DNA from 3 places in the Protofrankia sp. Cas3 genome. Region 2 is predicted to be linked to each of the others. Evidence: riboswitches for the same ligand, from Rfam matches in the RefSeq annotation. Region 2 holds a riboswitch; each other region holds the start of a gene.
What was found. Region 2 has a riboswitch for cobalamin ahead of bluB (5,6-dimethylbenzimidazole synthase). Riboswitches for the same ligand answer to the same signal wherever they lie in the genome.
Positions count from the first base shown of each region.

Region 1: another riboswitch for cobalamin. It lies ahead of U9983_RS17505 (CbtB domain-containing protein); the one in region 2 lies ahead of bluB (5,6-dimethylbenzimidazole synthase).
Region 3: another riboswitch for cobalamin. It lies ahead of U9983_RS13820 (VWA domain-containing protein); the one in region 2 lies ahead of bluB (5,6-dimethylbenzimidazole synthase).

Region 1 is NZ_CAUVXP010000098.1:1,636-3,898, reverse strand. It holds gene U9983_RS17510 (CbtA family protein) at 1-646, opposite strand, end outside; gene U9983_RS17505 (CbtB domain-containing protein) at 659-880, opposite strand; cobalamin riboswitch at 930-1,054, opposite strand; gene U9983_RS17500 (YccF domain-containing protein) at 1,159-1,578, opposite strand; gene U9983_RS17495 (SnoaL-like polyketide cyclase) at 1,965-2,263, shown strand, end outside.
Region 2 is NZ_CAUVXP010000017.1:19,309-21,571, forward strand. It holds gene U9983_RS05445 (flavin reductase family protein) at 1-85, shown strand, start outside; gene U9983_RS05450 (FHA domain-containing protein) at 337-978, shown strand; cobalamin riboswitch at 1,076-1,277, shown strand; gene bluB (5,6-dimethylbenzimidazole synthase) at 1,314-1,934, shown strand; gene U9983_RS05460 (malonic semialdehyde reductase) at 2,036-2,263, opposite strand, start outside.
Region 3 is NZ_CAUVXP010000064.1:6,888-9,150, reverse strand. It holds gene U9983_RS13820 (VWA domain-containing protein) at 1-924, opposite strand, end outside; cobalamin riboswitch at 1,057-1,184, opposite strand; gene cobN (cobaltochelatase subunit CobN) at 1,243-2,263, opposite strand, start outside.

The sequences.
Region 1 (2,263 bases), on a different contig from region 2:
GCGACACCTGAATCGCCAGGGATGCGATGCGGAACCGCCACAGCACATCGGCGGGAAATCCCTGCGGGGTCTCTTGCACCTGTGGCAGGAGGTAACAGGCCAACCCGACGATCACCAGAGCACCGGCCATGGCGAGCAACGCCGCATCCCAGGCACCGAACCTCGCCGCGAGCCGGCGAGCCGTCACAGCGCCACCGATGACCACTGCCAGCGAGATCAGCATCATCGTGAAGTACAGGCTTGTGCGCTCACCGATGGTGTCGGGATTACCGATGGACGGCGGGTTGGCCGGATACTTCAGATCGGGCAGCAGGTACATTCCCATGAAGCCCGCGAGCGCCACCAGCGCCGCCGTCCCCCGCGCACCCAGGCCACCGAGGCGGCCCTGCACACCGGCGTAGGCGAGAGCGAAGAGCCCGCCGATTGCGACGCCGAACACCAACAGGCCGGTGAACAGGCCGATGGTGCTCTGCACGTTTCGGGACACCAGATTCATTGCCTGCACGCCGTCGGCGGCGTCCCGCGCCGACTCGAAGGCGATCGCGTGGCCGACCTCGCTCTCCCCGAGGAGCTTGGCGACGACGAAGGCACACACGGCTGCGAGCGCGCCGACCAGCATCCCACGGATCAGCAGTGCGCGAACCATCACCGGCCCCGCTCAGTGACAGGCGAAACCGAGCAGGTGACGGGCATCGTGTACGAACTCGTGGATGTAACTACCGCCCACGAGCGACACGGCGCCCTGTTCCGCACCGACGAAGTACAGCAGCAGCAGCGCCAGGACCGAACCGAAGAGCGCAAATGGGGCCAGCTCGGTCAGGGGGATCGTCGGCAGCGCCGGACGGGCGGCCGGCGCATCGCCAGCCGCTGGATACGCCATTGCATGGGCCATTGCGGGACCTCCACAGGAATCACGCGTTCCACTCGGCAGGGCATGTCCGGCGATGGGTCTGGCTTCCGACGTCGCTCCTTGGGCGGGCCGGTCACAGTGGCGCGACCGTGCCGGATTCACACCGGCTTCCACCGCTCGGACACCAATGAGACAACCAGCAATCAACCCCTCGCGTCAAGCAGTACCGGTTACGCATCTCACCGGGTACTCAGAGGACCAGCTGGGCCGAAGGGCGAAGAGCGCCCGCCGTCACCTGTGGACAGCCCTCACCTGTAGACCGATGCCGCGACCGGGATGGCCGGATCGAGGTTCTGAAGGGGGACCACCCGCCGACCCAGTGGCGCGATGGCCAGCGGAATCATCTTGAACGACGCCACGCCGAACGGGATCCCGATGATCGTCAAACAGAGCACCACGCCGAAGATCAAATGTCCGAGGACGAGCCACCAGCCGGCGATCAGGAACCACAGCAGGTTGACCAGGAAGAGCACGACGGGAGCCTCGCCGGGCTGGTCGACCACGACCCGGCCGAACGGCCAGACGACGTAGCCCGCCAACCTGAACGCCGCGACCCCGAACGGGATCGTCACGATCAGCAGGCAGCACACGATGCCGGCAAGGAGATAGCCGAGCGCCAGCTCGAACCCGGCGAACAACAGCCACAGAATGTTTCCGATTATCCGCACGCCCGCTACCTACCCGCCTGAGCGGTCACGATCCCGAGTCGCGCTCGACCCGGATCCGGCGGGACTGGATCGCCGGCATCTCGCGGACCTCACGACCCGCCACGCCCCGACCCCTTCGACAAGGGCCTCGCCGGCACACCCAACCCCGACATTCAGGTATATCCATATGTTCGGCTAATTCAGGACCTTCGTCCTGTTTTCTGCTACCCTCACGGGTAGTAACCTGACCGGGACGGAGGACGCGGGATGCATGCTCCACGCCCTGCAACGCCGCGTCCCCGTTGCCGGCCGCGCTGGGCAGCACCGCTCCCATCCGTTCCGGAGATTCTTCCCGGACGGCACTCGACGCATCCTGGACTTGACCGAACGACAGGAGGAGCAACACGGTGAACAACGAGAAGACCGAAGACCAGCCGCTGCACGTGCAGGGCCGGGACGCGGTCATCGCCGGTGCCGCTGGAGTACGGTGGCGCGACGGCGAGCCGCCCGACTATCATCTGTCAAAAGAGACAATGCCCCAGGAACGTACCCACGAACACGCCAAGGGCTCCCTGGCCGACATCGTCGAGCGCGTGGTTCAGGTCTTCGAAATGGAGGTCTCCCACAAGAAAGATCCGGCCCAGTGGGTCAGTATGGTCACCGATCAGTTCCGTACCCGCGTCAACGGCGGTCCCTGGGCAAACAG
Region 2 (2,263 bases):
CCACGGTCGACCGTTGCTGTGGCACGACGGGCGCTTTCAATCCATTTCGCGTGGACGGCAAGGCGACGAAAACCCGGATATGTAGCATCTCATCCGGGCAGCTGACGTGCGGCATTTATATGTATCTTTCATAACGCATGGCATATTGGTCGAAATATCATGGCGAGTACAAACAGAAGGAATAAACTTCGCCACATCGCATCGCCGACCCATGTGCCGCGGTACCATACACCCGACGAATGAAACTCGTAAAGAAAGGAGTCCGGCGTCATGCCTGATCGGCTCATCGCAGATCCTCGCGGATTCGGCCGGCGCGCCACGTTGGATGTGTGAGACGTGGATGGTGACTCTTCTGCAGACATCTTCCTGTTCTACCGCGACGGCACCGGGAAGCAGCAGGTGGTGAACCTGACCGCGGCCGTGGGTGTGACGGTCGGTCGCGGTCCCGGTAGCGACGTCAGGCTGGCGTGGGACAGCAAGGTCTCACGCCTGCATGCACAGTTCCAACAGATCGGAACCAACTGGATACTGATCGACGGAGGGTTGTCCCGTAACGGCACCTTTGTGAACGGGGAACGGCTCGTCGGACGGCGACGGCTCGGGGACGGCGACGTTATTCTCGTCGGTTCGACCTCGCTGACTTATCGTGACAACCGCTTCGGCCGCACATCCGCCGGCCGTGGCGCGATAGAGACCCAAGACGTGAACAATATCGTGACCCTGCGTTCCCTGTCGTCGACCCAGCTGCTGGTACTGGAATCCCTGTGTCGCCCGTACCAGGAGCGAACCCCGTACACGACCCCCGCAACAAATCGGCAGATCGCCGACGAGTTGTTCTTCAGTGTCGAGGCGGTCAAGACCCACCTACGGACGTTGTTTCGCAAGTTCGGCGTGGAAGAACTGCCGCAGAACCAGAAGCGAATGAAGCTCGTCGAGCTGGCTTTCCAGGCCGGGTTGGTGTCCGAGCGCGAACATTGATCGTCACCACTGGCCCACCACGCCGCCCTCCCAGCCCCGTCGCCCGATGACTTCGGGCGTTCCGCGGTCAGACCGAGCTTCGCGTGTGGGATGATCGTGGCGGCATCCTTCGCGAGGTGCCCTGGGAGACCGGGGAGAATCGGGAAGCCGGTGAGAGTCCGGCACGGGCCCGCCGCGGTCATCGGGGAGTCACCGTCCACGCGCGCAGGCGCAGCCACTGGGCCACCTGGCCTGGGAAGGCCGGGCGGCCAGGCGTTGATCCGAGAGTCCGAAGACCGGCCTCGCATGTGTGCCACCCGCCGATGGTCGGGTGGTCGGAGCGCGGGAGCCTCGCCATGTCCGTAGACATCTACGATGTGATCAAAAAACGCCGTGACGTGCGTGCCCAGTTCACCGGAGCGCCGATCGCGGCCGATGTCCTGGACCGTGTGCTTGCGGCGGCCCATGCCGCCCCGAGCGTCGGCCTGAGTCAGCCATGGGACTTCATCCTGGTCGAAAACATCCGAACCCGGAAAACCTTTCATGATCATGTCAGGCATGAACAGGCGATCTTCGCCGCGACGCTGACCGCGGACCAAGCCACCCGTTTCAGCCGGATCAAGATCGACGGCGTACTGGAGTCCACGCTGGCCGTCGTGGTGACATACGACCCGCTACGCGGCGCACCAGCCGTCCTGGGACGACACTCCATCGCGGATGCCGGGCTGTATTCCGTATGTCTGGCCATCGAGAACCTGTGGCTGGCAGCGACCGCCGAAGGCCTCGGCGTCGGCTGGGTGTCCTTCTATCGTGAACAGGCCGTTCGGAACATGCTCGGGATTCCCGACGAAGTCCGGCCGGTCGCGTGGTTGTGTCTGGGGCCAGTCACACATCATGAGACCGTCCCCGACCTGGAACGGCACAACTGGGCCTACCGGCGCGCTCTGCCTCAGGCAGTCCATCACGAGATGTGGTAGTCAGCTGGTCATGAATCGATGGTCGGCCACCGTCGGGCAAAGGTGGCCGACCGTCGGCGGCTCTCCAGGGAGCTGACGTCGGAGCCCGTTTCAAGATTGTTTCAGAGGGCGGAGACTACCTGCTCGTAGTCCAGCCGTGGGCTGCGGTCGAACCACGGATTCTCCCCGGGCCTGCCGATGTTGATGACTGCGAGCGTCCGCAACGGCTGGTGGGCAAAGAACTCCTTGTCGACGGCGGTGGCGTCCAGGCCCGTCATCGGGCCAGCCGCGAGCCCAGCGGCGCGGATGCCCAGAATGAGGTAGCCGATCTGCAGGCCGGCGTTGAAGCG
Region 3 (2,263 bases), on a different contig from region 2:
GGCCAGGCGGGCGGCCCGGCGGACGTCGTCGGCGTCGACGGTCTCCCGGCCCTCCCAGGCTGCCAGCGCGATCGCGGTGCGTGCCACGACCACGTCCGCGCGCATCCCGTCCACGTCGAACGCCGCACACACCGCGGTGACCTGGCGCAGTGCGGAGTCGGGCAGTTCGACAGCGGGCAGCCGGTCGCGGGCGGTGGCGATCCGGGCGGCCAGGGCGGTCTCCTGCACCGCCCAGCGAGCGGCGAAGGCGTCGGGGTCGGCGTCGTAGGCCAGCCTGCGGCGCACCACCTCGGCCCGCACCGGCGGCTGTCGGCTGGCGGCGACCTCGACGGTCAGTCCGAAGCGGTCCAGCAACTGCGGGCGCAGCTCACCTTCTTCGGGGTTCATCGTCCCGACCAGCAGGAAGCGGGCTGCATGGCGCACCGACACCCCGTCACGTTCCACGTGGGCGACACCGAGGGCGGCCGCGTCCAACAGCAGGTCGACGAGATGGTCGTGCAGGAGGTTGACCTCGTCGACGTAGAGCAGGCCGCGATGGGCGGCGGCGAGCAACCCCGGCCGCAGCGAGGTGACGCCTTCGGCGAGCGCCCGGTCGAGGTCGATCGCTCCGGTGACCCTGTCCTCAGAGGCGCCGACCGGCAGCTCCACCAGGCGCGCCGCCCGGGTGCTCGGCCGCGCCTCCGGTGGATGCGGGCCGTCCGGGCAGTCGGGGTCAACCGCGGCCGGGTCACAGGAGAACCGGCAGCCGGTTACCACGTTCACCGGTGGGAGCAACGCGGCGAGCCCTCGGACCGCGGTCGACTTGGCCGTGCCCTTCTCGCCGCGGACGAGGACCCCGCCGATCGCCGGGGACACCGCGTTGAGGACGAGCGCGAGCCGCAGGTCGTCCATGCCCACCACCGCGGACAACGGGTAGGCCGTCATCGTGCCCTGTGCCGGTGTGCGCCGGACTCCGTATCGATCACGAGCCGGCCGATCACGAGCCGGCGGGCGTGCGTTGGCATACCGCGGTCCTCCCTCGGGTTTCCTCGCCCTCGGTAACGGTGCGGACGGCCGGAGTATCCTGACTTCCGGATCAGCGCGCCCCCTCGGCCTTCCAACCGCTCTCGCGGCCGTGACGTACGGTGAGGGGTTGCTCCCCGGTGACAGTGGCGGGACCGCGCCGGATTCCCACCGGCTTCCTCCACTGCCGTCGCGTTTCTCAGCATGGCACACCTACGGTCATAGCGACGGTCCGACGGGTTATTCTTCGCGGCTTTCGAGGCCGCCTGCAACGCCGCCCGCAACGCCGCCTTCAAGGTCACCTTCGAGCTCCAGGTAGGTCTGGCGGAGTCCGTCGATGGTGGTGGCGTCGGGTTTTTCCCACAGGCCGCGGTCGGCGGCTTCCAGCAGGCGTTCAGCGATGCCGCGCAGCGCCCACGGATTGGACGTTTGCATGAAGTCGCGGGTTTCGGGGTCGAACACATAGGAGGCGGCCAACGACTCGTACATCCAGTCCTGCACGACACCCGCGGTCGCGTCATAACCGAACAGGTAGTCGACGGTCGCCGCCAGTTCGAACGCGCCCTTGTAACCGTGGCGGCGCATCGCCGCGATCCAGCGCGGATTCACCACCCGGGCCCGGAACACCCGGTGGGTCTCCTCCTGCAACGTGCGGGTCTTCACCGCGTCCGGCATGGCGCTGTCCCCCACGTAGGCCGCCGGTGACGCGCCCGTGAGCGCGCGGACCGCCGCGACCATCCCGCCGTGGTACTGAAAGTAGTCGTCGGAGTCGACCAGGTCGTGCTCGCGGGTGTCCTGATTCTTCACGGCCACCTGGATGCGACGGAACGCCTGCTCCATGTCGGCTCGGGCCTCCCGCCCGTCGAGGTCGCGGCCGTAGGCGTAGCCGCCCCACACCGCGTACACCTCGGCAAGGTCGGCGTCCGAACGCCACTCGCGCGAGTCGATCAGGGGCAGGAGACCGGCGCCGTAGGCCCCCGGCTTCGACCCGAAGATACGGGTCGTGGCCCGCCGCCGGTCACCGGGAGCGGCACGCAGGTCCGCGCGGACGTGGGCGGCGAGTGCGTTGTCGCCATCCGCCTCCTCGTCGAGGGCCGCGACGGCGCTCACCGCGTCGTCGAGCAGCGTGACAACGTGGGGGAAGGCATCCCGGAAGAAGCCGGAGATCCGCACGACCACGTCCACCCGCGGCCGGCCGAGCTCGGCAAGCGGTATCACCTCGAAGCCGGTGACCCGCCGGGACGCGTCGTCCCAGGTCGGC